Regions from separate parts of the Streptomyces sp. Y7 genome, predicted to be linked through region 2. Evidence: riboswitches for the same ligand, from Rfam matches in the RefSeq annotation. Region 2 holds a riboswitch; each other region holds the start of a gene.

What was found. A riboswitch is a leader RNA that binds a small molecule or an ion and turns the genes downstream of it on or off. The one in region 2 is predicted to bind cobalamin.
Region 1: linked by a shared signal. The riboswitch ahead of ACGFW6_RS33535 (cobalamin biosynthesis protein) and the one ahead of metE (5-methyltetrahydropteroyltriglutamate--homocysteine S-methyltransferase) in region 2 are both predicted to bind cobalamin.
Region 3: linked by a shared signal. The riboswitch ahead of ACGFW6_RS43730 (prenyltransferase/squalene oxidase repeat-containing protein) and the one ahead of metE (5-methyltetrahydropteroyltriglutamate--homocysteine S-methyltransferase) in region 2 are both predicted to bind cobalamin.

What each region holds. Positions count from the first base shown of each region.
Region 1 is NZ_JBIDDQ010000020.1:1,546-11,896, forward strand. Features, by position in the region: gene ACGFW6_RS33520 (lysozyme) at 1-168, shown strand, start outside; gene ACGFW6_RS33525 (anion permease) at 322-1,554, shown strand; gene ACGFW6_RS33530 (hypothetical protein) at 1,591-1,812, shown strand; cobalamin riboswitch at 2,013-2,155, shown strand; gene ACGFW6_RS33535 (cobalamin biosynthesis protein) at 2,256-3,197, shown strand; gene ACGFW6_RS33540 (cobyric acid synthase) at 3,194-4,705, shown strand; gene cobN (cobaltochelatase subunit CobN) at 4,702-8,358, shown strand; gene ACGFW6_RS33550 (putative cobaltochelatase) at 8,355-10,351, shown strand, end outside.
Region 2 is NZ_JBIDDQ010000030.1:42,437-51,982, reverse strand. Features, by position in the region: gene ACGFW6_RS39230 (short-chain fatty acyl-CoA regulator family protein) at 1-896, opposite strand, end outside; gene aceA (isocitrate lyase) at 1,276-2,559, shown strand; gene ACGFW6_RS39220 (malate synthase A) at 2,682-4,223, shown strand; gene ACGFW6_RS39215 (3-hydroxybutyryl-CoA dehydrogenase) at 4,220-5,092, shown strand; cobalamin riboswitch at 5,086-5,310, shown strand; gene metE (5-methyltetrahydropteroyltriglutamate--homocysteine S-methyltransferase) at 5,464-7,782, shown strand; gene ACGFW6_RS39205 (histidine phosphatase family protein) at 7,871-8,458, shown strand; gene ACGFW6_RS39200 (hypothetical protein) at 8,611-8,940, opposite strand; gene ACGFW6_RS39195 (CbtA family protein) at 9,204-9,546, opposite strand, start outside.
Region 3 is NZ_JBIDDQ010000043.1:26,326-36,676, forward strand. Features, by position in the region: gene ACGFW6_RS43715 (ABC transporter ATP-binding protein) at 1-510, opposite strand, end outside; gene ACGFW6_RS43720 (energy-coupling factor transporter transmembrane component T) at 507-1,754, opposite strand; gene ACGFW6_RS43725 (SCO2322 family protein) at 1,747-2,412, opposite strand; gene ACGFW6_RS43730 (prenyltransferase/squalene oxidase repeat-containing protein) at 2,409-3,653, opposite strand; cobalamin riboswitch at 3,769-3,900, opposite strand; gene ACGFW6_RS43735 (phosphotransferase) at 3,972-4,637, shown strand; gene ACGFW6_RS43740 (nuclear transport factor 2 family protein) at 4,634-5,110, opposite strand; gene ACGFW6_RS43745 (MBL fold metallo-hydrolase) at 5,164-6,228, opposite strand; gene ACGFW6_RS43750 (aldehyde dehydrogenase) at 6,404-7,861, shown strand; gene ACGFW6_RS43755 (ferredoxin) at 7,865-8,098, shown strand; gene ACGFW6_RS43760 (TetR family transcriptional regulator) at 8,396-9,016, opposite strand; gene ACGFW6_RS43765 (glycosyltransferase family 4 protein) at 9,227-10,351, shown strand, end outside.

The DNA.
Region 1 (10,351 bases), on a different contig from region 2:
CACGCCCTGTGGATAGCCCGCTACAACTCCTCGACGGCCGGTTCGATGCCGGGCGGATGGCAGTTCTGGACCTTCTGGCAGTACGACAACGCCGGCAGCCTGCCGGGTGACCAAAATCTCTTCAACGGGTCCATGACCCAGCTGAGGAAGTTCGCCCGGGGCTACTAGCCCGGCGGCGCCCGGGCCGCGAGGCGACCGGCCGGACCGAGGTTGCCTCATCCGGCCTTCCCGGACACCATGCGGCCCACCCCAGTTCATCTCTCGTTCACCCAGGTTACCTACGTTCATCCAGCCAATGACCTCGAACGATTGCCTGGGTAAATGGAAAACTTCTCGCTGATCCTCGCGATTGTGGTGGTAACCGCACTCGCGTTCGATTTCACGAACGGTTTCCACGACACCGCCAACGCGATGGCCACCACCATCTCGACCGGTGCGCTCAAGCCCAAGGTCGCGGTGGCCATGTCCGCCGTGCTGAACCTTGTCGGCGCCTTCCTCTCCGTGGAGGTCGCCAACACGATCTCCAAAGGTCTCGTCGACGAGACCGGCATCCGCCCCGAGGTCATCTTCGCCGCGTTGGTCGGCGCGATCCTCTGGAACCTGCTCACGTGGCTGGTGGGCCTGCCCAGCAGTTCCTCGCACGCCCTGATGGGCGGTCTGATCGGCGCGACCATCGCCTCCGCCGGCGTCGGCGCCGTCCACGGCGACGCGCTCGTCACCAAGGTGCTGATCCCGGCGATCGCCGCCCCGCTGGTCGCGGGCATCGCCGCGCTGCTGGCCACCCGCCTGACCTACACCCTCGGCAAGAAGGCCGACGGCAAGGCCGCCGCCAAGGGCTACCGCACCGGCCAGATCGCCTCCGCCGGCCTGGTCTCCCTCGCCCACGGCACCAACGACGCGCAGAAGACCATGGGCATCATCACCCTCGCCCTGGTCGCCGGCGGTGCCGTCGCCCCCGACTCCGACCCGCCCATGTGGGTCATCCTCTCCGCGGGCCTGGCCATCGCGCTCGGCACCTACCTCGGCGGCTGGCGCATCATCCGCACCATGGGCAAGGGCCTGACCGACCTTCAGCCGCAGCAGGGCTTCGCCGCCCAGACCAGCGCGGCCACCGTCATCCTGGCCTCCTCCCACCTCGGCTTCTCCCTCTCCACCACGCACTCCGTCTCCGGCTCGGTGATGGGTGCCGGCCTCGGCCGCAAGGGCGGCGTCGTCCGCTGGTCGACGGCCACCCGCATGTTCGTCGCCTGGGGCCTGACCCTGCCGGCCGCCGCCCTGGTCGGCGCGCTCGCCGAGTACGTGACGGGCTTCGGCACCTGGGGCACGGCCGTGGTCGCCGTCTTCCTGGTCGGCTCCAGCGCCGCGATCTGGAAGATCTCCCGCCGCGAGGTCGTCGACCACACGAACGTCAACGCGACCGACGAGGCGCCCGGCGTGGTCACCACCGCCATGGCCGCCGTGACCCCGCCCCCGGCGGGCACGCCGGCCGAGGACCTCACGGCCACGATCCCGGCCCCGTCCTCCGAGCCCGCGCCCTCGCAGGCCACCGTCTGACCCGCCCCGCAACCCGGCTAACAGGAAAGTAGAAGCATGAAGATCGACTGGGCGGCTCTCGGCTCCGTCTTCGGCGTCAGTCTCGTGGTCACCGTGGCCCTGGTGGGCCTGTTCACCCTCGGCGTCGCGGGTCTGTCGCGCCGCGAACGGGCCGTGGCCCAGGGCGACTCGGCCGCGCTCGCGGTCACCGGCGCCTACGCCTGCTTCGCGGCCTGCGCGGCCGCCGTGGCCTACGGGATCTCTCTGATCGTGGCCTGACCCACAGGCCCTTCGTGGCCTGACCCACAGGCCCTTCGTGGCCTGACCCACAGGCCCTTCGTGGCCTGACCCACAGGCCCTTCGTGGCCTGACCCACCACACGCGAAACACCCGAGGTGCGGGACGGACGACCGTCCCGCACCTCGCCGTCGTGTGGGCCTTCGCACACTCTCCCGTCGCAGGTCAACGGCAAGTTGACGCCTCTCGGAACCCCGTGGTGGACTGCCGGGGCCAAGTACGACGGCAGAAGAGGAAGCCGGTGAGAATCCGGCGCGGTCCCGCCACTGTCACCGGGGTAGCAATCCCCGGGAGCCAGGAACTCTCGCCGTCGGTCTCGTCGAACCAGGGCGCGGACACCCTGAGTGAGGACACAACGCGATGCTCGCCTGCCGATCGACACGCAGTACCAGACCCACGTCTGACCTCACGGTCGGCTGACCCCGATGCGAGCCGATCGCGTCTTCGCGTACGGCGCCGCCGCCGGGCTCCTCGGTGATCTGCTGCTCGGCGACCCCCGCCGGGGGCATCCGGTCGCCGCGTTCGGACGGGCCGCGGCCGCCGTGGAACGGGTGTTGTGGCGCGACGACCGCGCACGCGGCGCGGTGCACACCGTCGTGTGCGCCGGTGGCGCCGTGGCGCTGGGTGCCCTCGCCGCCCGCGCCGTCCGTACCTCCCCGGCCGCCTCGCTCGCGCTGACCGGCGCCGCCACCTGGGCCGTCGTCGGAGGCACCTCGCTCGCCCGGGAGGCCCGGGCCATCGGACGTGCCCTGGAGGCAGGGGACGTCGAGGCGGCGCGGGCGCGGCTACCGCACCTGTGCGGGCGGGATCCGCAGGCGCTGGACGCGGACGGGATCGCGCGGGCGGTCGTCGAGTCCGTCGCCGAGAACACCTCCGACGCGGTCGTGGGGGCCCTGGTGTGGGGTGCCGTCGGCGGTGTCCCCGGACTGCTCGGCTTCCGGGCCGTGAACACGCTCGACGCGATGGTCGGGCACAAATCACCCAAGTACCGGCGCTACGGCTGGGCTTCGGCCCGGCTCGACGACCTCGCCGGCTGGCCCGGGGCGCGCCTGACGGCCGTACTCGCCACCGTCGCCGGCGGCGATCCCCGCGGGGCGGTGCGGGCCTGGCGTGCCGACGCCGACGCGCACCCGAGCCCCAACGCCGGTCCTGTGGAGGCGTCGTTCGCGGGAGCCCTCGGGGTACGGCTCGGCGGGACCCTCTCCTACGGCGGCCGGGTCGAGCACCGTCCCGTGCTCAACGGGAACGGACGGGCCGTGGGCACCCACGACGTCGAACGCGCCGTACGGCTGTCCAGGCGCGTCGGTTGGCTGGCGCTCGGCGTGTGTGTCGCCGCGCGCCGTATCACGAAGGGGCGTACCTCATGACGGGCGGTGGCCTTCTTGTCGCCGGCACCACCTCCGACGCCGGCAAGAGCGTCGTCACCGCCGGGATCTGCCGGTGGCTGGTGCGGCAGGGGGTGAAGGTCGCGCCGTTCAAGGCGCAGAACATGTCCCTGAACTCGTTCGTGACGCGCGAGGGCGCCGAGATCGGGCGCGCTCAGGCCATGCAGGCCCAGGCGTGCCGCGTCGAGCCGACCGCGCTGATGAACCCCGTGCTGCTCAAGCCGGGCGGCGAGCAGAGCAGCCAGGTCGTGCTGCTGGGCAGGCCGGTGGGCGAGCTGAGTGCGCGCGGGTACCACGGCGGACGGCAGCAGCAGTTGCTGGGGACGGTGCTGGAGTGCCTCGCCGAGTTGCGGGGCACGTATGACGCGGTGATCTGTGAGGGGGCCGGCTCTCCGGCCGAGATCAATCTGCGGCGGACCGACATCGTCAACATGGGCATCGCCCGCAATGCCGGGCTCCCGGTGCTCGTCGTCGGCGACATCGACCGCGGCGGCGTCTTCGCCTCCTTCTTCGGGACCGTCGCCCTGCTGTCCCGTCAGGACCAGGAGCTGATCGCCGGGTTCCTCGTCAACAAGTTCCGCGGCGACGTCTCGCTCCTCGAACCGGGCCTCGACATGCTGCACGACCTCACCGGGCGGCACACCTACGGCGTCCTGCCCTTCCGGCACGGGCTCGGCATCGACGAGGAGGACGGGCTGCGGGTGTCGCTGCGCGGAGCCGTCCGGGAGTCCCAGGTCTCCTCCCCCGTCGGCGAGGACGTGCTGCGGGTCGCGGTGTGTGCCGTGCCGCTGATGTCCAACTTCACGGACGTCGACGCGCTGGCCGCCGAACCGGGCGTCGTCGTGCGGTTCGTGGACCGCCCGGAGGAGCTGGCCGACGCGGATCTCGTCATCGTCCCCGGGACCCGGGGGACGGTCCGGGCACTGGAGTGGCTGCGGGAGCGGGGGCTCGCGGACGCCCTCGTCCGCAGGGCCGCCGAAGGGCGGCCGATCCTCGGCGTCTGCGGTGGCTTCCAGGTCCTCGGCGAGCACATCGAGGACGACGTCGAGAGCCGGCGCGGCCGGGTCGAGGGGCTCGGCGTCCTGCCCGTCCGGGTGCGGTTCGCCCGGGAGAAGACCCTCACCCGGCCGGTCGGCGAGGCCCTCGGGGAGCGGGTCGAGGGGTACGAGATCCATCACGGGGTCGCCGAGGTGACCGGGGGCGAACCCTTCCTGGACGGCTGCCGGGTCGGTCAGACCTGGGGCACGCACTGGCACGGCTCGCTGGAGTCGGACGGTTTCCGACGGGCGTTCCTGCGCGAGGTGGCGGCCGCCGCGGGCCGCCGGTTCGTGCCGGCGCCGGACACCTCGTTCGCCGCGCTGCGCGAGGAGCAGCTCGACCGGCTCGGCGATCTGATCGAACAGCACGCGGACACGGACGCGCTGTGGCGGCTCATCGAGTCCGGCGCGCCGCAAGGACTGCCTTTCATTCCACCGGGAGCGCCCGCATGAGCACAGTGTTGTTGTTGTCGACCGCCGACACGGATCTGCTGGCGGCCAGGGCCGCCTCCGGTGCCGACTACCGGATCGGCAACCCGACCCGCGTGGACGTCGAGACCGAGCTGCCCGCGCTGCTCGACGGCGCGGACCTCGCCGTCGTGCGGCTGCTGGGCGGCAAGCGGGCCTGGGAGGACGGGCTCGCGAAGCTGAAGGCGTCCGGTGTGCCGACCGTGCTGCTGGGCGGCGAGGCCGTGCCGGACGCGGAGCTGATGGCCGAGTCGTCCGTCCCGGCCGGTGTGGTCGCCGAGGCGCTGAAGTACCTCGTCGAGGGCGGCCCCGCCAACCTCACCGAGCTCGCCCGGTTCCTGTCCGACACCGTGCTGCTGACGGGCGAGGGGTTCGACGAGCCGCAGAAGATGCCGGAGTACGGCGTCCATGGCGACCGTCCGTTCCAGGAGGGCCGTCCGACCGTGGGCGTGCTCTTCTACCGGGCCCATGAACTGAGCGGCAACACCGCGTTCGTGGACACCCTGTGCGACGCGATCGAGGCTCGGGGCGCCAACGCGCTGCCGGTGTACTGCGGTTCGCTGCGCGGCGCGGATCCCGAGCTGTACGAGCTCCTCGGGAAGGCCGACGCCCTCGTCGCCACCGTCCTCGCGGCCGGGGGCACGCATGCCTCGCAGGCGTCGGCGGGCGGTGACGAGGAGGCATGGGACATCGGCAGGCTGGCCGAGCTGAACGTCCCCGTGCTGCAGGGGCTGTGCCTGACGTCGTCGAAGAGCGCCTGGGAGGAGTCCGACGCCGCGCTCTCCCCGATGGACGCGGCGATGCAGGTCGCGATCCCGGAGTTCGACGGCCGGCTGATCACCGTCCCGTTCTCCTTCAAGGAGCAGGGCCCGGACGACGTGCCCGTGTACGTGGCCGACCCCGAGCGGGCCGGACGGGTCGCCGGGATCGCCGTACGGCACGCCCGGTTGCGGCACAAGCCGAACGCCGACAAGAAGCTCGCGCTCGTCTTCACCGCCTACCCGACCAAGCACTCGCGCGTCGGCAACGCGGTCGGCCTGGACACGCCCGCCTCCGCGGTGCGGGTCCTGGACGCGCTCAAGCAGGCCGGGTACGGGGTGACCGAGTACCCGGACAACGGCGACGAGTTGATCCACCGGCTCATCGAGGCGGGCGGACACGACGTCGAGTGGCTGACCGAGGACCAGCTGGCGTCGGCGCCCGCGCGGGTACCGCTCGCCGACTACCGGTCGTGGTTCGACAAGCTCGACCCGGAACTCAAGGACGCGATGACCGAGGCGTGGGGCGAGCCGCCGGGCTCGCTGTACGTCGACGGGGACGACATCGTGCTGGCGTCCCTGCAGTTCGGGAACGTCGTCGTGATGATCCAGCCGCCGCGCGGCTTCGGCGAGAACCCCATCGCGATCTACCACGACCCGGACATGCCGCCGTCGCACCACTACATGGCGGCGTACCGGTGGCTGGAGAACTCGTTCGGCGCCGACGCGGTCGTGCACATGGGCAAGCACGGCACGATGGAGTGGCTGCCGGGCAAGGGCCTCGGGCTGAGCGGCGGCTGCGCCCCGGACGCGGTCCTCGGGGACCTGCCGCTGATCTACCCGTTCATCGTCAACGACCCCGGCGAGGGCACCCAGGCCAAGCGCCGCGGTCACGCCACCGTCGTCGACCACCTCGTGCCGCCGATGGCCCGCGCGGACACCTACGGCGACCTGGCCAAGCTGGAGCAGCTGCTCGACGAGTACGCGCTCGTCTCGGACCTGGACCCGACGAAGGCGCCTGCCGTGCGGGCCCAGATCTGGACGCTGGTCAAGGCGGCCGAGCTCCACCACGACCTGCATGTCGACGAGCAGCCGGGCGACGACGACTTCGACGAGTTCGTCATGCACATCGACGGCTATCTGTGCGAGATCAAGGACGTGCAGATCCGTGACGGCCTGCACATCCTGGGCGGCGGCCCGGTCGGCGAGCCGCGCGTGAACCTGGTCCTCGCGGTGCTGCGTGCCTCGCAGGTGTGGGGCGGGCAGGCGAACGCCCTGCCGGGGCTGCGGGCTTCGCTGGCCGAGCACTTCGGCCTGGTGGAGAAGGAGCTGCTCGCCGAGCCGGGTGCTCCGGTGAAGGTTCCGGTCGAGCTGAGCGACCTGGTCGAGGGCCCCTCCCGTACGGCCGCCGACGCGATCGACCTGCTGGAGCAGCTGTGCCGGCGGGTCGCGGAGGGGATGGAATCCAACGGCTGGACGGTGTCCGAGGCCCCCGTCCTGGTGCGTGACGTCCTCGGCACCGAACTCCCCGAGGCCGTGGCCGTGCTGGAGTTCGCCTGCAACGAGGTCGTTCCGCGGCTCGCCCGGACCACCGACGAGATCGGCCACATCCTCAAGGCGCTCGACGGCGGTTACGTCCCGGCGGGTCCGTCCGGTTCGCCGACGCGCGGTCTGGTCAATGTGCTGCCGACGGGCCGGAACTTCTACTCCGTCGACCCCAAGGCCATTCCGTCCAGGCTGAGCTGGGAGGTCGGGCAGTCGCTCGCCGACTCGCTGGTGCAGCGCTACCTGCAGGACACGGGCGAGTACCCGAAGTCCGTCGGCCTGACGGTGTGGGGCACCTCGGCCATGCGCACCCAGGGCGACGACATCGCCGAGATCCTGGCGCTGCTGGGCTGCCGTCCGGTGTGGGACGACGCCTCGCGCCGCGTGACCGGGTTCGAGATCATCGGTCTGGAGGAGCTCGGGCGGCCGCGCATCGACGTCACCGTCCGTATCTCCGGCTTCTTCCGGGACGCGTTCCCGCACGTCGTCGGTCTGATCGACGACGCCGTCCGCAAGGTCGCCGAGCTGGACGAGCCCGCCGACCGCAACTTCGTGAAGGCGCACGCCGACGAGGACACCGCCGAGCACGGCGACCGGCGCAGGGCCACGGCCCGTATCTTCGGCTCCAAGCCGGGCGCGTACGGGGCCGGTCTGCTGCCGCTGATCGACGCCCGCAACTGGCGCTCGGACGCCGACCTGGCCGAGGTGTACGCCGTCTGGGGCGGCTACGCCTACGGGCGCGGGCTCGACGGGCGGGCGGCGCGCGGCGACATGGAGACCGCGTTCAAGCGGATCAACGTCGCCGCGAAGAACGTCGACACCCGCGAGCACGACCTCGTGGACGCCGACGACTACTTCCAGTACCACGGCGGCATGGTCGCCATGGTGCGGCACCTGACGGGCGCCAACCCCGAGGCGTACGTGGGCGACAGCGCCACTCCCGACCAGGTGAAGACGCGGACGCTCGGCGAGGAGACCCACCGTGTCTTCCGGGCCCGCGTGGTCAACCCGCGCTGGATGGCGGCCATGCGGCGGCACGGCTACAAGGGCGCCTTCGAGATGGCGGCGACCGTGGACTACCTGTTCGGCTACGACGCCACCGCGGGCGTGGTCGACGACTGGATGTACGAGAAGCTCAGCGCGGAGTACGTCTTCGACGCCGAGAACCGTGACTTCATGAAGAAGTCCAACCCGTGGGCGCTGCGCGGCATCACCGAGCGGCTCCTGGAGGCCGCGGACCGCGGGCTGTGGGCCGAGCCGGACGCCGACACGCTGGAGCGGCTGCGCGCCACGTACCTGGAGCTGGAAGGCGACTTGGAGGGCGACGAGAAGTGACCACCCCCTTCCCCTTTACGGCCGTTGTCGGCCAGGACGACCTGCGGCTCGCGCTGCTGCTGAACGCCGTGTCGCCGGCGGTCGGCGGTGTGCTGGTGCGCGGCGAGAAGGGCACCGCCAAGTCGACGGCCGTACGCGCACTGTCGGCGCTGATGCCCGAGGTCCCCGTCGTCCCCGGCTGCCGCTTCTCCTGCGACCCGGGCGCCCCCGACCCGGCGTGCCCGGACGGGCCGCACGACGAGGCGGGCGCGGGCACGCGACGGCCCGCCCGCATGGTCGAACTGCCCGTCGGCGCCTCCGAGGACCGGCTCGTCGGCGCCCTGGACATCGAGCGCGCGCTCGCCGAGGGCGTCAAGGCGTTCGAACCGGGCCTCCTCGCCGACGCCCACCGCGGCATCCTGTACGTCGACGAGGTCAACCTCCTCCACGACCACCTGGTCGACCTGCTGCTCGACGCGGCGGCGATGGGCGCGTCGTACGTCGAACGCGAGGGCGTCTCGGTCCGGCACGCCGCGCGTTTCCTCCTCGTCGGGACCATGAACCCCGAGGAGGGCGAGCTGCGGCCGCAGTTGCTCGACCGGTTCGGGCTGACCGTCGAGGTCGCCGCCTCGCGCGAGCCCGACCAGCGGGTGGAGGTCGTGCGGCGGCGTCTCGCGTACGACGACGACCCGGGTGCCTTCGCGGCCCGGTGGGCCGATGAGGAGCGTGCCGTACGTCGACGCATCGTCGCCGCACGGGAGTTGCTGCCGTCGGTGCGGCTGGGGGACGGGGCGCTGCGGCAGATCGCGGCGACCTGTGCCGCGTTCGAGGTGGACGGCATGCGGGCCGACATCGTGATGGCGCGTACGGCCACCGCGCTGGCCGCGTGGGCCGGGCGGACCGATGTGCTCGCCGAGGACGTCCGGCAGGCGGCGCTGCTGGCGCTGCCGCACCGCAGGCGCCGCAACCCCTTCGACGCGCCGGGACTCGACGAGGACAAGCTCGACGAGACGCTGGAGGAGTTCTCCGGTGACGGTGGGGGCGACGAGGATCCCGACCCCGACGGGCCCGGTGGGGGTGGCGGGCAGCCGCCGCCGTCCGACGACGGACCCCGGGGCGGTGACACGGCCGCGCGTCCCGAGGCCGGTGAGGACGGCGAGCCGCAGGGCTCGGGGGCCGGGGAGCAGACTCCCGCACGGGCCTCCGAACCCTTTCGTACGAAGGCGCTGAGCGTGCCGGGTGTCGGTGAGGGCGGTGCCGCCGGGCGGCGTTCGCGGGCGCGGACCGAGCACGGGCGGACCACGGGGGCCCGACGGCCCCGGGGGACGCTGACGAAGCTGCACCTGGCGGCCACCGTGCAGGCGGCGGCGCCGCATCAGCGGGCCCGGGGACGGTCGGGGCGCGGCCTCGTGGTGCGCCGGGACGATCTGCGGCAGGCCGTGCGCGAGGGGCGCGAGGGGAATCTCGTGCTGTTCGTGGTGGACGCCTCCGGGTCGATGGCCGCGCGGCAGCGGATGGGCGCGGTGAAGGGCGCCGTGCTGTCGCTGCTGCTGGACGCGTATCAGCGGCGGGACAAGGTGGGCCTGGTGACGTTCCGGGGGTCGGCCGCCGATGTGGCGCTGCCGCCGACCTCGTCCGTGGACGCGGCCGCGGCCCGGCTGGAGTCGCTCCCGACCGGCGGGCGTACGCCGCTCGCGGCGGGGCTGCTGAGGGCGCACGAGGTGCTGCGGGTCGAGCGGCTGCGGGACCCGGCGCGGCGGGCGCTGGTGGTCCTGGTGACCGACGGCCGGGCCACGGGCGGCCCGGAGCCGGTGGCGCTCGCGGGGCGCGCGGCCCGGCTGTTCGCGGCCGACCAGGTCGCCTCCGTCGTCGTGGACTGCGAGTCGGGGCCGGTGCGGCTGGGGCTCGCGGGGCAGCTCGCGGGTGAGCTGGGCGGTACGGCGGTGACGCTGGACGAGTTGCGGGCGGACTCGATCGCCGGGCTGGTCAGGGATGTTCAGGGTGGGACGAAGAG
Region 2 (9,546 bases):
GCGGCGTGGAAGGCGGTGTACGGCAACACCAGCGCGGCGGCGAAGTAGTGGGCGACGCCGATGCGGGCCAGGGTGTGGGCGGGCGAGCCGGCCGGGAAGTCCTCGCCGGCCTGCCGGTCCAGTTCGTCCGCGTACTCCAGCAGGGCGAGCTGGGTCGCCATCCGGAAGGCACGCTGGCCGGGGCGCAGTCGGTTCGACAGGTGCAGGGTGCGGGTCGATGCGTCGTAGTGGTGCAGGCGGTCGCCGGAGCCGGCCGGCGGGGGGCCTCCCTCGGCCGGGCGGGTGCCGTGGGTCCCGGGGGCGTCGGCGAGGCGGATCCCGTGGGCGTCGGTGAGACGTGCGGTCAGGGCCTGCAGGACCTCGCCGGGCCGGATGCCGATCCGCTCGGCGAGCCGCTCGGCCGCGAGGTCGGTGTCGTGGAGGTAGTTCTGGCGGCGGTAGAAGAAGTCGCGGATCTCCTCGTGCGGCGAGCGGGGCAGCGCGTCAGCGGTGTCGCGGCCGTCGGCGGGGGCCCGGCCGTCCGCTCCGGCGAGCCGCTCCGACAGCAGCTGGTTGCGGCGGCCCAGGTCGAGCAGGACCTGCGCGACCGCGGGCATGCGGGAGGCGAGTTCGGCGAGGTCGGTCGGGGAGACGCGGGCGGCGGCGATCTCGCCGGTGAGCGCCTCGCGCAGGTCGGCGACGAGCCGGGCGGTGTCGCGCTCGGAGAAGAAGCCCGGGTCGACGCCGAACGTCTCGGTGAGCCGGAGCAGGACGGGCACGGTGAGCGGGCGGGAGTCGTGCTCCATCTGGTTCAGATAGCTCGCGGAGATGCCCAGGACGCGGGCGAGTTCCGCCTGGCTCATCCGGCGCTCCTCACGCAGCCGCCGCAGCCGCGTACCCGCGTACGTCTTGCTCACCCGCGCACCTCCAGGTCCGGTACGGAACCCGGTCAGCGTACGCGAACGCGGACTGTGCGCACCCTTCGCAAACTTCGCGAACGACGGTCGGAAGATTCGCAGAACTTGGCAGACGTCCACCATTGATGGCACTCAGTGCCAGTGCCAGAGTCTTCGTACGGCCCGCCGGACCCGGCAGGAACCGCCCGGAACCGGGAGACGACTCACGCCCTGACGTCGGCGATCCCGGCGGTGGCGGCACCCTGCGCAGGCAGCATTGCTCAGCTTCGCCCGCGAGGGCGACGGCGGGCCGCATCCCCCCTACGACACGCGGTGCCACGCCCTGCCGTGAACGGCACGGGCTTGGCAGACACAACAGACCGAGGAGACGGTGACAGTCATGGCAGAGGCGAGGACGCAGGCGGCCGAGGAACTCGCACGGCGCTGGGCCACCGACCCGCGCTGGCGGGACATCGAGCGCACCTACGGCGCCGAGGACGTCGTCCGGCTCTCCGGCAGCGTCCGCGAGGAGCACACCCTGGCCCGGCGCGGTGCCGAGCGGCTGTGGCGCCAACTGCACGAGCGGGACTACGTCCACGCGCTCGGCGCGCTCACCGGCGGCCAGGCCGTGCAGCAGGTCAAGGCCGGCCTCCAGGCCATCTACCTGTCGGGCTGGCAGGTCGCCGCGGACGCCAACCAGGCCGGGCACACCTACCCCGACCAGAGCCTGTACCCGGCCAACTCCGTTCCCCAGGTGGTCCGTCGGATCAACAACGCCCTCCTGCGCGCCGACCAGATCGCCGCCTCCGAGGACGCCGGTGACACCACGGACTGGCTCGCGCCGATCGTCGCCGACGCCGAGGCCGGGTTCGGCGGCCCGCTGAACGCCTTCGAGCTGACCAGGGCGATGATCGCGGCCGGCGCGGCCGGGATCCACTACGAGGACCAGCTCGCCTCGGAGAAGAAGTGCGGCCACCTCGGCGGCAAGGTCCTGGTGCCGACCTCCCAGCACATCCGCACCCTCAACGCGGCGCGGCTCGCCGCCGACATCGCCGATGTGCCGACGGTCGTCATCGCCCGTACGGACGCCCTCGCCGCGAACCTGCTCACCAGCGACGTCGACGAGCGCGACGCCGAGTTCGTGACCGGCGAGCGCACGGCGGAGGGCTTCTACCGGGTACGGAACGGAATGGCACCGGTCATCGCCCGCGGGCTCGCCTACGCCCCGTACGCCGACCTGATCTGGGTGGAGACCGGTACGCCGGACCTCGCGCAGGCGCGGGAGTTCGCGGAGGCCATCCACGCGCGGTACCCGGATCGGATGCTCGCCTACAACTGCTCGCCGTCCTTCAACTGGAAGGCGGCGCTGGACGACGACCGGATCGCCAAGTTCCAGCGTGAGCTGGGGGCGATGGGATACCGGTTCCAGTTCATCACGCTGGCCGGTTTCCACTCGCTCAACCACGGGATGTTCGACCTCGCGCGGGGGTACGCCGAGCACGGCATGACGGCGTACGTCGACCTCCAGGAGCGGGAGTTCGCCGCGCAGGCGCAGGGGTTCACGGCGGTGCGGCATCAGCGGGAGGTCGGTACGGGGTACTTCGACCTCGTGTCGACGGCCGTGAATCCCGCCTCCTCGACGACCGCGCTGGCCGGGTCCACCGAGGAAGAGCAGTTCCACTAGCCGGTTCGCCGTGCGCGGGTGCGTGGGGGCTGGTCCCGCACACGTGGCGGAACCCGCATGTCGACACAGCCCCGCGCCCCTCGCAGGGCGATACCCCGCACGGTCTCGACGAGGAGAGCCCGATGTCCGTCACCGCAGTCACCCACCCCGTCCGTGTGCTGGGCTCCCCCGGGCACCGGCACGACGAGATCCTCACCCCCGCCGCCCTGGACTTCGTCGGCCGGCTGGCCGCGGAGTTCGGTGAGCGCCGTCAGGACCTGATGAGAGAACGCCGGCGACAGGCCCTCCGGCTCGCCGCCGGCTCCCCGCTCGACTTCCCCATGGTCACCTCCGCCGTCCGCGCCGATCCCACCTGGCGTGTCGCACCGCCCGCCCCCGGGCTGGCCGACCGGCGCGTGGAGATCACCGGACCGCCCGATCGCCGTACGGCGTCCGCCGCGCTCGACTCCGGTGCTCAGGTGTGGGTGGCCGACTTCGAGGACGCCACCTCCCCGACCTGGGACAACATCATCGACGGGCAGCTCACCCTGCTCGACGTCGACGAGCGGCACCCCACTCTCATGGTCCGCCCCCGCGGCTGGCATCTGGACGAGGAACACCTCACCTGTGACGGCCGCCCCGTCCCCGCCGCGCTCGTCGACTTCGGCCTCTACTTCTTCCACTGCGCGCAACGCCGGATCGACGCGGGTGGCGGCCCGTACTTCTGTCTGCCGAAGCTGGAGAACAGGTACGAGGCCCGGCTGTGGAACGACGTCTTCGTCCTCGCCCAGGAGCTGCTCGGCATGGCGCGCGGCACGGTCCGGGCCGCCGTCCTGATCGAGACGATCACCGCCGTGTTCGAGATGGAGGAGATCCTCCATGAGCTGCGCGAGCACTCGTGCGGGCTCGACGCGGGCCGCTGGGACCATCTGTTCAGCCTGATCAAGACGTTCGGCCACCGCACCGACTTCCTGCTGCCGGACCGCGCGAAGGTGACGATGACCGCCCCGTTCATGCGGGCGTACACCGAACTGCTCGTGCGCACCTGCCACCGTCGCGGCGCGCACGCCATCGGCGCTAGGTCCGCCCAGGTGCCGGGTGGGGAGCCGGCCGCCGTCGAGGCCGCGCTGGCCACGGTCCGGCTGGACAAGGAGCGGGAGGCGGAGGACGGCTTCGACGGGTCGTGGGTGGCCCACCCGGGCCTCGTCCCGGTCTGCCGCGAGGTCTTCGACGACGTCCTCGGCGCACGCCCGCACCAGATCGACCGTACCCGCGACGACGTCGAGGTCACCGCCGCGGACCTGCTGTCGGTGCGCCGGATCAGCGGCCCGCCGACCGACGAGGGCGTGCGCACCGGCATCGCCGTCGCGTTGCGCTACTTCGCCGCCTGGCTGCGCGGACAGGGCGCCGTCGAAGTCGACGGCCTGTGGGAGGACGCGTCCACCGCCGAGATCGCCCGGGTGCAGATCTGGCAGTGGCTGCGGCACCGGGTGATCGACCGGGAGACGGTGCTGCGGCTGCTCGACGACGAACTCGCGGCGCTGGGCGCCGAGTACCCGTGGGCACCGGTCGAAGAGGTCCGCGCGCTGTTCGAACGGAGCGCGATGGCAGGGGAGTTGCCGCTGTTCTTCACTCCCGACGCCTACACCCGTCATCTGGTGCGCCGGACGGAGGCCGCGGCATGAGCGGGGACGTCCGACGGGTCGGTGTGGTCGGCGGCGGGCAGATGGGCGCCGGGATCGCCGAGGTGTGCGCGCGGGCCGGTCTCGACACGGTGCTGTGCGAGGTGGACGCGGTCGCGGCGCGGGCCGCCCGGGACCGGGTGACGGCATCCCTCGACCGTGCGGTACGGCGGGGGAAGCTGACGCGGCCCGCCGCCGCCGACGCGCTCGCCCGTCTGGTGTGCACCGGCAACCTGGAGGACCTGGCCGACCGGCAGCTCGTCATCGAGGCCGTCGTGGAGAACCCCGACGCCAAGACGGAGGTGTTCGCCGCGCTCGACAAGATCGTCGAGGACCCGGCGGCGGTCCTGGCCACCAACACCTCCTCGCTGCCCGTCATGCGGCTCGGCATGGCCACCGGCCGCGCGGACCGGGTCGTGGGCCTGCACTTCTTCAACCCCGTTCCGGTCCTGCCGCTGGTGGAGGTCGTGACCTCGCTGCACACCTCGGCCGCGACGATCACCGCTGTCGAGTCGTTCGCCGCGGGGGCGCTCGGCAAGAGCGTGATCCGCTCCCGCGACCGGGCCGGCTTCGTCGTCAACGCCCTGCTGATCCCGTACCTGTTGTCGGCGATCCGGATGGCGGAGTCCGGCTTCGCCACCGCCGCCGACATCGACACCGGCATGGAACTCGGCTGCGCCCACCCCATGGGCCCGCTCCGGCTCGCGGACCTGATCGGCCTCGACACCGTCGCCTCGATCGCCGAGTCCCTCTACGACGAGTTCAAGGAGCCCCTGTACGCCCCTCCCCCGCTGCTCCTGCGGATGGTCGAGGCGGGGCTGCTGGGCCGCAGGAGCGGGCGGGGGTTCCACACGTACGGCCGGGTAGGCTGACCGGTGCAGCTGGTTCGCCCCGTCCGCCAGGCGGGATGCGTCGTAAGAGGGAACCCGGTGGGAATCCGGGACTGCCCCGCAGCGGTGAGCGGGAACGACCGCCGTCATCAGCACTGAGCCCGACATACCGGGCCTGGGAAGCGACGGCCAGTAGGAGTCCTCACGAGGTGAGGACGTGCCCGCGAGTCCGAAGACCTGCCAACTGCCCGCGCGCGAACCACTCGTGCGCGGACATCCCGGTGACCTCGAGGGCGGGTCGGCGAACATGACCGAGCGGTAGCCGTACGGCCGCTGCCGTCCGGTCCGTCACCCCTTCGCGCTCTCGTCCCGTCGCCGGGATCTCAGGGATTCATCTCGCGAAGGAGATCTCCGTGACCACCAAGCCCGCAGCCGCGGCAGCACGGGCCACCGTGTACGGCTACCCCCGTCAGGGCCCGGACCGGGAACTGAAGAAGGCGATCGAGGGCTACTGGAAGGGCCGCGTCACCGCCGACGCCCTCCGTGCCACCGCCGCGGAACTGCGCCGCGCCAACTGGCGCCGGCTCGCCGACGCCGGCATCCACGAGGTGCCGACCGGCGACTTCTCGTACTACGACCACGTCCTGGACACCACCGTCGCGCTCGGCGCGATTCCCGAGCGGCATCGCGTCGCCGTCGAGGCCGACGCCCTGGACGGCTACTTCGCCATGGCCCGCGGCACGCAGGACGTCGCGCCGCTGGAGATGACGAAGTGGTTCGACACCAACTACCACTACCTCGTACCCGAGTTGGGCCCGGACACGGTGTTCGCGGCGGACTCGGCCAAGCAGGTCGCCGAACTGAAGGAGGCCCTGACGCTGGGCCTGACCGCCCGGCCGGTCCTGGTCGGGCCGGTCACCTACCTGCTGCTCGCCAAGCCGGCACCCGGCGTCGCCGCGGACTTCGAGCCGCTCACCCTGCTGGACCGGCTGCTGCCGGTGTACGCGCGGATCCTGGCCGACCTGCGCGCGGCGGGCGCCGAGTGGGTCCAGCTGGACGAGCCCGCGCTGGTCCAGGACCGCACCCCGGCCGAGCTGAACGCCGCCGGGCGCGCCTACCGTGACCTCGGCACGCTCACCGACCGGCCGAAGCTGCTGATCGCCTCGTACTTCGACCGGCTCGGCGAGGCGCTGCCCGTGCTGGCGAAGGCCCCGGTCGAGGGGCTGGCGCTCGACTTCACCGAGGCCGCGGGCGGCAACCTCCAGGCGCTGGCCGCGGCCGGCGGGCTGCCCGGCAAGCGGCTGGTCGCCGGCGTCGTCAACGGCCGCAACGTCTGGGTCAACGACCTGTCGGCGTCGCTCGCCACGCTCGGCACCCTGCTGGGCCTCGCGGACCGGGTCGACGTCGCGGCCTCCTGCTCCCTGCTGCACGTGCCGCTGGACGCGGCGGCCGAGCGCGACATCGAGCCGCAGATCCGGCGCTGGCTGGCCTTCGCCCGGCAGAAGACCGCCGAGGTCGTCACCCTCGCCAAGGGCCTCGCCCAGGGCACCGGCGCGATCACCGCCGAACTCGCCGCGAACCGGGCGGACCTGGTCTCCCGAGCGGGCTCGCCGATCACCCGCGACGCGGCCGTACGGTCCCGTGCGGCGGCCGTCACCGCCGCGGACGCCCGCCGCTCGCAGCCGTACGCCGAGCGAGCCGCGGCCCAACGCGCCCACCTCAGGCTGCCGTTGCTGCCGACGACCACGATCGGTTCGTTCCCGCAGACCGGCGAGCTGCGTACCGCGCGTGCCGACCTGCGGGCCGGCCGGATCGGCACGGCCGCCTACGAGGACCGTGTCAGGGCCGAGATCCAGGAGGTCGTCGCCTTCCAGGAGAAGACCGGCATCGACGTCCTGGTGCACGGCGAGCCCGAACGCAACGACATGGTCCAGTACTTCGCCGAGCGGCTTACCGGGTACCTCGCCACACAGCACGGCTGGGTGCAGTCCTACGGCACCCGCTACGTCCGCCCACCGATCCTGGCCGGCGACATCTCCCGGCCCGAGCCGATGACGGTCCGCTGGACGGCGTACGCCCAGTCCCTGACGTCCCGCCCGGTCAAGGGCATGCTCACCGGGCCGGTCACCATGCTCGCCTGGTCCTTCGTCCGCGACGACCAGCCGCTCGGCGAGACGGCCCGCCAGGTCGCTCTCGCGCTGCGCGATGAGGTGAACGACCTGGAGGCGGGCGGCACTTCCGTCATCCAGGTCGACGAACCGGCCCTGCGCGAGACCCTGCCGCTGCGCGCCGCCGACCGCGACGGGTATCTCGCCTGGGCCACGGAGGCGTTCCGGCTCACCACCGGCGGGGTCCGGCCGGACACCCAGATCCACACCCACATGTGCTACGCCGAGTTCGGCGACATCGTGCAGGCCATCGACGACCTCGACGCGGACGTCATCAGCCTGGAGGCGGCCCGCTCGCACATGCAGGTCGCCCGCGAACTCGCCGCGCACGGCTATCCGCGCGAGGCCGGACCGGGTGTCTACGACATCCACTCGCCGCGTGTGCCCAGCGCCCGGGAGGCCGCCGCACTGCTGCGCACCGGGCTGAAGGCGATCCCCGCCGAGCGGCTGTGGGTCAACCCCGACTGCGGTCTGAAGACCCGCGGCTGGCCGGAGACCCGGGCCTCGCTGGAGAACCTGGTGGCTGCGGCCCGTACGGTACGGGGCGAGCTGTCCTCGTCCTGACCCGGCCGGCCGGGGGGCCCTCGCCGCCGCGGTGAGGGCCCCCGGACAGCGAGGAGCACGTCATGACCCCGGCCCGAGGAGCAACCCCGTGACCAGTCGCGTCACCTTCATCTCACCCGCGATGAACGCGGCACTGCGCCGGGCCCGCTTCGACGACGGCTGGACCCCGCTCGACGACATCGGCACCGCGCAGGCCCGCTCGGCCGCCGCAACCCTGCGCCCGGCCGCCCGGGTGCTCACCTCGCCGGGCCTGCGCTGCCGTGAGACCGCCGAGGCGCTCGGTCTGCACGGCCCGGTCGTACCGGAACTGGCGGGGCCGGACATGGGCGGCTGGCGGGGCCGCACGCTCGACGAGGTGAGCGCCGCCGAGCCGGAGTCCGTGGGCCGCTGGCTCACCGACCCCGACCGCGCGCCGCACGGGGGCGAGTCGGTACGGGAGTTCTGCGACCGGATCGCCCGATGGCTGGCGGACGCCCGGGACCTGGACGGCCGCACGCTCGCCGTGGTCGAGCCGGAGGTGGTCCGCGCGGCCGTCGTGCACGCGCTCGGCATGCCCGTGGCGGCCTTCTGGCGGCTCGACGTCGCCCCGCTGACAGCGACCGCGCTCAGCGGACGGAGCGGACGCTGGAACCTGCGGCTGGGGCGGCCCCTCGCCGCGCCGGACAGCGACGACTAGCGACGGCTCCCCGGCATCAGGACGCCGTATCGCGGTGGCGGCGCAGCAATGCCGGACACCGACGACTAGCGACGGCTCCTCGGCATCAGGACGCCGTGCCGCGGTGGCGGCGCAGCAATGCCGGACACCGACGTGGCGACCCCTCCCCGGCGTCAGGACGCCGTGTCGCGGTGGCGGCGCAGCAGTGCCGCCACCGCACAGCGCAGACAGCCCGGGTCGGCGTCGGTCTGCGTCCCCGCCTCTGCGGCGCACGCCGTGCCCTGCTGCTCGCGGCAGGCCGGGAGCGGCCGCGCGACCAGTGTCTCCAGGTCCCGCAGCAACTGCTCGGTTCGCCTGACCTGCTGACCGAGGACCCGGACGCGGGCGCTCTGGCCGCCTATCTGCCGTCGGCTGGCGATCAGTTGCTCGTACTCCTCCACGGTGAGCGCCACCGCCTCGCGGCCGCCGAGAGTGATACGGCGCGGCTGTGGATGTCTGGCCACTCGACTCCTCCGCTCCCCGCCGGAAGGACCGGCGGGTGATCGGCCGTTGTCCCTGCCCTGTCTGTCCGGGCCCTGTCTGTCCGGGCCCTGTCTGTCCGGGCCCTGTCCGTCCGGGCCCTGTCCGTCCGGGCCCTGTCCGTCCGGGCCCTGTCCGTCCGGGCCCTGTCCGTCCGGGCGCTGTCCGTCCGGTCGACTCGGTGCCCGGGGAACGCGAAAGGGCCCCCGGATGGTTCCGCGGGCCCTCGCGCGTGAGCGCATACCGGTCAGCCGGGCGTGGTCACCGCCGAGGCCGGTGCCGCGGCGGCCGGCCTCGGGTTCAGCAGCCGCTCGGCCAGCTCGCCGAAGACGAGTCCGAAGCCCGCCCACAGGGTGACCTGCATGGCCAGCGCGGACAGCCGGAACCGCCACAGGACGGTCGCCGGGAAGTCCGCGGGGACCTCGTCGACGGCCGGCAGGAACGCGTACGCCAGACCGATCAGCAGGGCGAACGCGGCCACCGCGGCGACGGTGGCGTACCAGGTGCCCAGCCTCGGGGCGAGGCGCCTGCCCAGCATCGCGGCGGCCACCGCGAGCAGGACGCCGAGCACCATCATCAGGAAGTACAGG
Region 3 (10,351 bases), on a different contig from region 2:
CGACGTCGGCTCGTCCAGGACCAGGACGCTCGGGTGCGGGGTGAGGACCGAACCGATCGCCACGCGCTGCTGCTGGCCGCCGGAGAGGGTGGCGAGGGAACGGTCACGCAGATCGGCGAGGCCGAGCAGGTCGAGGGTCTCCTCGACCCGGCGGCGCATCACCTCCGGCGCGAGGCCGAGGGACTCCATGCCGTAGGCGAGCTCGTCCTCGACCGTGTCCGTGACGAAGTGGGAGAGGGGGTCCTGGCCCACCGTGCCCACCACGTCGGCGAGTTCGCGGGGCTTGTGCGTACGGGTGTCCCGGCCGGCCACCGTGACGCGGCCGCGCAGGGTACCGCCGGTGAAGTGCGGCACGAGCCCGCTCACCGCGCCGAGCACGGTGGACTTCCCGACGCCGGACGGGCCCGCGAGCAGCACCAGCTCACCCTCCGGAACCTCGAAGTCCACACCCTGGACGGTGGGTTCCGCGGCACCGTCGTACGTCACGGAGACGCTCTCGAAGCGGATCACGACGGCTCCTTGGGGGCGGCGGGGGTGCGGAGGGGTGCGGGGCTGCGAGGCGCGGGGTTTTGGGGCGTGGGGCTGATGAAGGCCGGGAGCAGGCCGAGGACGACCGCCGCCGCGGGCCACAGGGGGAAGGTGGGGGCGACCAGGGGGATCACCCCGGGGTCCAGGGCCTCGGGGGAGCGGTCCGCGGCCAGGGTCAGCAGGGCGGCGACCGAAACGCCGGAACCGGCGACCAGCCAGGCGCGGGCGTCCCACCGGTCCGGCCGGTACCGCGTGCGCGGGGACCGGCGACCGCCCAGGCGCAGACCCGCGAGGGCGGCGGCGACTCCGGCGATGAGGAGGGGCAGACCGTAGGTGCCGCCCTCGGCGGTGAGGAGCCCGTACGTTCCGGCGCAGATCCCCAGCAGGCCGCCGAGGGTGAGCGCATTGGTCGTACGGCGCACGCGGGGCGGGACGTCGGCGGTACGGCCGTAGCCGCGCGCGTCCATCGCGGCGGCGAGCGCGACCGACCGTTCCAACGCGCCCTCCAGGACCGGGAGCGCGACCTGAAGGAGGCCCCGGACACCGCGGTCGGGCCGGCCGCGCAGCCGGCGTGCGGCGCGCAGACGCTGGACGTCGGCGATGAGGTGGGGGGCGTAGGTGAGGGCCACGACCACCGCCACACCGATCTCGTAGAGGGCGCCGGGCAGGGACTTGAGGAGGCGGGCGGGGTTGGCGAGGGAGTTCGCCGCGCCGACGCAGATGAGGAGGGTCGCCAGGCGCAGGCCGTCGTAGAAGGCGATGAGGACGGTCTCGACGGTGACCTTGCCGCCCAGCCGGATCCCCTGGGCCCAGTCGGGGAGGGGGACCTCGGGGAGCTCGACGATCACGTGCGTGCCGGGGAGCGGGGAGCCGAGGACCACGGCGAAGACCAGCCGGATCAGCAGGACGGCCAGGGCGAGCTTGAAGAAGACGGCGTAGGAACGGGCCCAGGGGGCGTTGGGGCGGCAGGTCGCGACGACGTAGGCGGAGGTCGCGATGAGGAGGGCGAGGAGAAGGGGGTTGGTGGTGCGGGTGGCGGCGGTGCCGAGGGCGAGGGCCCACAGCCACCAGGCGCCCGGGTGGAGGGAAGGGGTGGCGGCGCCGCGACGGGGCGCCGTCGCGGGGAACCGGGCGGCCCGCGACGGCGGGGCCGCGGACGGCCGACGGCCCGTCCCGGCCCCGAGGCTCAGCCGCGCATCGCCCTGGCCGAAGGAGCGCTCAGGCATCCCTGCGCCGCCGTGCCTGCCAGACCGCCGCCGCCCCCAGCACCACCACCACGGCGATGCCCGCGACCGGGCCCAGCGAGAGCCCGCCGTCCGAGTCGTCCTCGGCGGCGGTGGCCGTCCGCCCGGTCGGCGCCGGCTCACCGGTCTTCCCGCCGTCGCCCGCCACCTGGTCCCCGCAGCCCTTCCGCGGATACCCGGTGATCGCGCACAGCAGTGCGTTGGTGTCGTAGCGCAGGGGTTTGGCGACGGCCGCCAGGGCGTCCGCGGTCGTCGCGTCGGGCGCGACCCGGGCACAGGCCGTACGGCGGGCGGGGGGCGTCTCGCCCGAGGGGGCGTCGGCCGCCGTACCGAAGTCGATGACCAGGGCGACCCGCTTGCTGCCGTCCTCGGCGGGCGTCCTGGCGCAGATCACCGCGAACTCGGCCGCGCCCCTGGGCTGTGTCGCGTCCTTGGAGTCCTCGCTCACCGCGAACCGGAAACCCTGGACGTCGCCGTCGGACGGACGGGCGAGGGAGGGGCCCTGGGTGGCGTAGATCCAGGTGCCGCCCTGGCGCTCCCAGAACGACCAGTAGCGATAGCCGGCCGCGTGGGCGCCCTGAGCCGCGCCGGTCAGCAGGACCAGCGCGGCCAGGAGCGGGGCGAGCACGCGACGGATCACGCCTGCGGGCCCTTCTTGCGCCCGCTCAGCAGGAAGCCGATGCCGATGCCGACGACGAGGAAGATGCCGACGTACCACCAGACACCGAAGGGACTGTCGTCCTTCTTCGCGTCCTTCTTCTCGGCCTCGTCCGTGGCCTTGGTCGCGGCCTGCGGTGCGGGACCCGTGGCGTTGAGCTGCTCGACCAGGTCGGCGCCGCCGAAGTCGCGGGGGTCGGTGCCGGTGGCGTGGGCGGCGAGGATGAGCTGGGCGTAGGCGGCGGGGCCGCTCTGCTCCGCCCACTTCGCGGAGTTCTGCTCCAGCCAGCGCAGCGGCTTCGCGGCGGCGTCGGCACCGGAGAGGGCGGCCAGCGCGACGACCGCGTCGGCGGTGTTGCCGTAGTCGGGCTGGTCCTCGGCGCCGGGGAGGGTGGACGTGAGGTGGCCGTTTTTGGCGAGGGCGTCGGTGAGGTGGGCGGCGCCGTTGACGGCGGCCTGCTGCGAGGCGGGGAGGCCCTCGCTGACGCATCGAGTGGCCGGCGCGTCCTTGCCGGGGCTCACGACGAGGCCCTTGCCGAGCGAGCCGAGGACGCCGGCCGCGGTGGCGTCGGCGTTGGCGAGCAGCTTGCCCTTCTTGTCGGGCTGGAAGGCGAAGGCGCCGCCGTCGTCGTCCTTGCAGGGCAGGGCGAGCTTGTTGAGCGCGTCGTAGGCCGTCTTACCGTCCTTGCGGACGTCCGCCGGCTTCTCACCGGCGGCGACGAGCGCACCGATCACCACGGACGTGGAGTTGGTGTCGCTGGCCCCGCCCGGCATGTATCCCCAGCCGCCGTCCTTGTTCTGGACGGACTTCAGCCAGGTCACGGCCTTGGCGGTGGCGGCGTCGTGTCCACCGAGGGCGGCCAGCGCCTGGACCGCGGCAGCGGTGTTGTTGGTGTCGACGGGGGTTTTGGCCTCGCAGTCCGCGGTGGCGGCGTCGGCACGGTAGGGCGCGAAGGCCCCGTTGGCGCACTGCTGCCCCACCAGCCACTCCACGGCCCCCTTGGCCGGCTTCACCCCGGCGGTGTCCTGGGCGAGCAGCGCGAGGGACTGCCGCCAGACGCCGTCGTAGGTGGGGTCGGTGGTGCCGTACAGCTCGGCGGGGTACTGCGGCTTCGGCGAGGCGGAGGGGGAGGGCGACGCGGAGGAGTCGGCGGCTATGGCCGGCGCGGCGGCGCCGATCACGACGGCGGCGGCCAGGACCGCGGCGCTGCGGCGGACGTACATGATCGGCGGGTGCCCTTCCCTCAGAGGAACCGGGCAGCACAGGGGAGACCCCGGCGGCTCGGCTCCGTATACCTCGACGGTGCCGCACTCCGGCCGACTGCCGGGGCACGTGAGCCGGTCACTTCCCGTACACGGCGATCCGGCTCACCGGCCTTCGACGACGACCGGTTCACGGTTGCGGGTCAGCGCCGGATTTGCACCGGCTTTCCCATGTACGGGGGTGATGACGACGGCGACACTCTACCCGCCCGTAACCCGGCCCCTCGGGGCCGCCCGTGCGACCGGTACCTTCGGCCCGTGACGGAGGGGGCAGAGGCGATGCGGGGACCGGTGGGACGGCTGCTCGGGACGGGGCGGACCGCCGACGTGTACGAGATCGACGGGGCGTGGGTACTGCGCCGCGACCGGGAGGGGTGGGGGGACGCGCTCGCCGAGGGGGCGGTGATGGCGCATGTCCTCGCCCACGGCTTCCCGGCGCCCCGCGTCCGCCTCGCCGACTCCTCGAGGACCGACCTCGTGATGCAGCGGCTGCCCGGGCCGACGATGCTGGAGGCGCTGAGTGCCGGGGCCATGAACGCGGACGAGGCGGGCGGCACCCTGGCCCGGCTGCTGCGGCAGCTGCACGGAGTCCCCGCGCGCCGGCCCGGGGCCTGTGTCCTGCACCTGGACCTCCACCCCGACAACGTCATCCTCACCCCCGACGGCCCCTACGTCATCGACTGGAACAACACCGAGGAGGGCGACGCCGGTCTCGACTGGGGCACCTCCGCCGTGATCCTCGCCCAGGTCGCGGTCGGCGACGAACCCATCGCCGAGCCCGCCCGCGCCATCCTTACGGCCCTCCTCGCCGACCCGTCCCACCTCACACACGACGGCATCACGGAGGCGCTGCGACGACGGGCCGCCAACCCGACGATGTCGCAGAGCGAGGTCGAACTCCTCGGCGACGCCGAAGCGTTGATCCGCGCCTTCATGCGTGACTAGGCGCCGGTCCTCGGGGTCGGTCCGCCGAAGGGCAGATGGAGGGTCCTGGCGGTGAGCAGCCAGGTGCCGTCCGACGTGCGGTGGAAGGCGTCCTGGTAGTGGCCGACCTGGACCGGAGGGCCGGGCGGGACGATGCCGCCCGTGTAGCCGTCGACGCGGTACGTCGTGAAGTACGAGGTCGCCTGCGCGGTGTCCGCGGACGTGACCGTCACCAGGATGTTGGCCATCACGCGGCGCGAGAGCCGGTCGGCGGGACGGGAGCCGAAGTACTCACGAAGAGCCTCCCGCCCCTTGACCGACCGGTCGCCGGCCGGCCATGCCCAGACACCGTCCTCGGTGAACAACTCGGCGACGGAGGCCGGTTCGCCGAGGTCGAGGCGGTGCACGAACTCGATGACTACGCGCTCGCAGGCGCGCTCGGCGAGGAGACGGTCCAAGGGGGGCGGCGGGGGCGGAGGCTCAGCGCGGTTCATGGCGTTCATGGTGCCCTGAACCCCTGTTGCGGGCGTGGCCGCCCTGGTCGGCTTCACACCGCCACATAAGCCACCGGCCCACTGCCCGCCACCGCCTCCGCTCTCCCCAGCTTCACCAGCCGCCTCAGATGGGCCTCCGCCTCCGCTATCGCGATGTTTCTGGAGCCGTACGGGATCTGGGACCAGGGGCGGTTCCACTCCATGCGTTCGGCGAGTTGCCAGGGGGTGAGGGGGGTGGCGAGGAGGGTGAGGAGGTCGGTGAGGCGGTCCTCGTGGTGGGTCAGCAGCTGGCGGACGCGGGCCGGCGCGTCGGTGAAGGTGTGCTGGTGGGCCGGGAGGACCTCGGCGGGGGCGAGGGCGGCGACGCGTTCCAGGGAGGCCAGGTAGTCGCCCAGCGGGTCCGTGACCTCCCCCACGCCCGCATACGCTCGCGCGGGGGCACCCCCACTGTCGTCGGGGTCCTCGTACAGGCCGATGTGCGGGGTGATGCCGGGGAGCAGGTGGTCGCCGGAGAACAGGCGGCCGTGGCCCGGGAGGCGCGTCGGGTGGTCCTCCTCCAGGTGCAGGCAGACATGGCCGGGCGTGTGGCCCGGTGTCCAGATCGCGCGCAGGCGGCGGCCGGGGAGGTCGAGGAGTTCGCCGGGGACGATCTCGCGGTCGGGGTCGGCCGGGGTGAAGCCGGGCAGGGTGCCGGGGCGGCGCGCCGTGCGCAGGGGCGCGACGTGGGCCTCGGGGGCGCCGGCCGCCGTGAGTTTGGCGGCCATGTAGGTGAACCAGCGGTCGGGGCGGGTCGTGCGGGTGCGCCGTACGATCGCCGCGTCCGCCGCGTGCATCGCGATCCAGGCCCCCGACGCCTCGCGCACCCTGCCCGACAGGCCGTGGTGGTCGGGATGGTGATGGGTGATCACCACGCCGTGGATCTCACCGGGCGCCGTGCCGCACGCCGCGAGGCCCTCGGCGAGCGTGTCCCAGGACGTCGGGTCGTCCCAGCCGGTGTCGACGAGCACCGGGCCCCGGTCGGTGTCGACGACGTACACCAGGGTGTGGCCGAGAGGGTTGTCGGGGATGGGGACCTCGATGGATCGGACACCGCCGCCGTGGTCGTACATCTGCGTCATGGGTTCCCCAATCGCCGCGACACGTTCCGGCCGACCGGATCACTATAACTAGAACAGGTTCCGATGGGAGCCCGAGTCATCTACGTGTGCTCCGTGGACTACTTCGGACGGAACTGGTATCAGTGCGGTAGATCTGATGGATCGTCAGAGTCACGCTCCGGGGAGGCAGTCGGCCATGACCGAGCTCGTGGAACACGGACAGCTGTTCATCGGCGGGGAGTTGACCGACCCCCTCGGCAAGGACGTCATCGAGGTCGTCTCGCCGCACACCGAAGAGGTCATCGGACGCGTCCCGCACGCCTCGCCGGCCGACGTCGACCGGGCCGTCGCCGTGGCGCGCAAGGCGTTCGACGAGGGGCCCTGGCCGCGCATGAGCCTCGACGAGCGGATCGAGGTCGTCACCCGTATCAAGGACGGGATCGCGGTGCGGCACGAGGAGATCGCCCGCGTGATCTCCTCCGAGAACGGCTCCCCCTACTCCTGGAGCGTCCTCGCCCAGGCCCTCGGCGCGATGATGGTGTGGGACGCGGCGATCACGGTCGCGCGGAACTTCACCTACGAGGAGACCCGCGACGGCGTCCTCGGCAGGATCCTCGTACGGCGTGAGCCGGTCGGGGTCGTCGCCGCCGTGGTCCCCTGGAACGTCCCGCAGTTCGTCGCCGCCGCCAAGCTCGCGCCCGCACTGCTCACCGGCTGCACGGTCGTCCTCAAGCCGTCGCCCGAGTCGCCGCTCGACGCCTATCTCCTCGCCGAGATCGCGAAGGACGCCGGGCTGCCGGAGGGCGTGCTCTCGATCCTGCCGGCGGACCGTGAGGTCAGCGAGTACCTCGTCGGGCATCCGTCGGTCGACAAGGTCTCCTTCACCGGCTCCGTGGCCGCCGGCAAGCGCGTCATGGAGGTCGCCGCCCGCAATCTCACCCGCGTCACCCTGGAGTTGGGCGGCAAGTCGGCGGCCGTGGTCCTGCCGGACGCGGACGTCGAGGCGACCGTCGCCGGGGTCGTCCCCGCGGCCTGGATGAACAACGGCCAGGCCTGCGTGGCCCAGACCCGCATCCTGCTCCCGCGCTCCCGCTACGACGAGTTCGCCGAGGCCTTCGCCGCGGCGGCCGGCGCACTGGTGGTCGGCGACCCGCTCGACCCGGCGACCCAGGTGGGACCGCTGGTCGCCCAGCGGCAGCAGCGCCGCAACCTCGACTACATCCGCATCGGGCAGGAGGAGGGCGCGAAGATCCTGACGGGGGGCGGGCGCCCGGCGGGCAGGGACAAGGGCTGGTACGTCGAGCCGACGCTGTTCGGGGACGTCGACAACTCCATGCGGATCGCCCGCGAGGAGATCTTCGGGCCGGTGATCTGTCTTCTCCCGTACGGCGACGAGTCCGAAGCCGTGAAGATCGCCAACGACTCCGACTACGGCCTCAGCGGCAGCGTCTGGACCGGCGACACCGGGCACGGCATCGAGATCGCGCGGCAGGTCCGCACCGGGACGTACTCGGTGAACACCTTCAGCCTCGACATGCTGGGCCCGTTCGGCGGCTACAAGAACTCCGGTCTGGGGCGGGAGTTCGGGCCCGAGGGCTTCGGCGAGTATCTGGAGCACAAGATGATCCACCTCCCCGCGGGCTGGGAGGCGTAGGGGATGGGTGACCGCTGGCACGTCGAGGTCGACCGGTCGGTGTGCATCGGCTCGGCCCAGTGCGTCCACCACGCCCCCGACGGCTTCCGCCTCGACACCGGCCGGCAGTCCCATCCGGCCGACCCGGAGACCGACGCGAACGAGCAGATCCTGGCGGCGGCGGAGAGCTGCCCCGTCGAGGCGATCGTGATCACGCTGCTCGGGAGCGGGGAGCCGGTGTTCCCGCCCGAGGAATAGCGCCAGAAATCTTCCTCGGGACGGGTTCATTTCCGGGCATTCGTTCTATTCTGGAAGTCGGCCTGCGAGGCGAGTGAGGGAGTCCGACCGGAGTAGCCGACTCTGGCGAGAGACACAGGGTTTCCGCCGGTGCCGACGTCGACGGTCGGGCTGAGAGGCCGGAAGGCCGTACGCGGCGTACGACCGGAAGGCGACCCCCAGCACCTGATCCGGACCATGCCGGCGAAGGGAACCCGTCTCGTGGGTCCTTCTCGTGCCCGGGTGCGAGCTCCCCTGGCGCCGATCCGCCCGCGGACCCTAGGCGCGCCCCTCCGGGTTCGTCAGGTCGATCAGCCGGCACACCGTCTCGATGTCGATCTTCACCTGGGCGATCGACGCGCGGCCGGACAGCCAGGTGATCAGGGCCGAGTGCCAGGTGTGCTCGATGACCCGGACGGCGGACAGCTGCTCGGGCGTCGGGTTCTCCAGGCCCATCGCGTCCAGGATGATCACCGTGGTCTGGCGGGAGACCTGGTCGACCTCGGGGGAGACGCTGCGGTCGGCGAAGGTCAGCGCGCGGACCATCGCGTCGGCCAGATGCGGCTCGCGCTGCAGGGCACGGAAGGCCCGCATCAGGGTCTCCGCGACCCGCTCGGCCGCCGTCGCTCCCTGCGGCGGCTTCTTCCGCAGCGTGCCGTGCATGTGCTCCAACTGGTCCTGCATCGTGGCGACCAGCAGATGGACCTTGGACGGGAAGTAGCGGTACAGCGTGCCGAGCGCCACCTGTGAGGACTCCGCGACCTCCCGCATCTGGACGGCGTCGAAGCCGCCCCGGCTGGCGAGCTGCGCGCTGGCGTGCAGGATGCGTCGGCGACGGGCCTCCTGCCGCTCGGTGAGAGGCGGGGAGGAGGGGCTCGCGCTACTGGCTTCCGCAGGCATGGATCCCGTTCCGTGACAGTCGGTGAGGGTGAGTGACCGGACAGAGCATGCCAGCGCGTCGGTCGTGGCGTGAATCACCTGATCCATCGCTCACAGCGGCGCTACCTGCCGGTAGATTCAGAGCCTCTTGAACGATCAAGTCTGAAACTTGTTCTAGATTAGCGTCCCGGCGTAATCTCGCGGGACCGTGCAGGGAGAAGGGGGCCCAGAGTGACCGCTGAGGCCAGGGAGGCCGGGTCCCCACAGGACCCTGCCGCCGACGGCGAGCGACCGCTCGACATCGCGCTTCTCACCTATAAAGGGAACCCGTTCTGCGGCGGCCAGGGCGTCTACGTACGCCACCTCTCCCGCGAGCTGGCCCGCCTCGGCCACCGGGTCGAGGTCATCGGCTCCCAGCCCTACCCCGTCCTCGACGAGGGCGCGGAGTACGCGGGCCGGCTGACCCTCACCGAGCTCCCCAGCCTCGACCTCTACCGCCAGCCCGACCCCTTCCGCACGCCCGGACGCGACGAGTACCGCGACTGGATCGACGCGCTGGAAGTGGCGACGATGTGGACCGGCGGCTTCCCCGAACCGGTGACCTTCTCGCTGCGCGCCCGCCGCCTGCTGCGCGCCCGGCGCGGCGACTTCGACGTCGTCCACGACAACCAGACCCTGGGCTACGGCCTGTTGGGCGACGTGGGCGCGCCCCTCGTCACCACCATCCACCACCCCATCACCGTGGACCGCCAGTTGGAGCTGGACGCGGCCGACGGCTGGCGGCGGCGGATGTCGGTGCGGCGCTGGTACGCCTTCACCCGGATGCAGAAGCGCGTGGCGCGCCGCCTGCCGTCCGTCCTCACCGTCTCCGGCACCTCGCGTCAGGAGATCGTCGACCATCTCGGCGTGGCGCAGGACCGCGTCCACGTGGTGCACATCGGCGCGGACACCGACCTTTTCTCGCCGGATCCGTCGGTACGGCGGGTCCCCGGCCGCATCGTCACGACCTCCAGCGCGGACGTCCCGCTGAAGGGCCTGGTCTTCCTCGTCGAGGCGCTCGCCAAGGTCCGCACCGAGAACCCCGACGCCCATCTCGTCGTCGTCGGCAAGCGGCCCACCGAGGGTCCGGTCGCGCAGGCCGTCGAGCGCTACGGCCTCGAAGGCGTCGTCGAGTTCGTCAAGGGCATCTCCGACGCCGAGCTCGTCGACCTGGTCCGCTCGGCCGAGGTCGCGTGCGTGCCGTCGCTGTACGAGGGCTTCTCCCTGCCGGCCGCCGAGGCCATGGCCACCGGGACACCGCTCGTCGCCACGACCGGCGGCGCGATCCCCGAGGTCGCCGGGCGCGACGGCGAGACC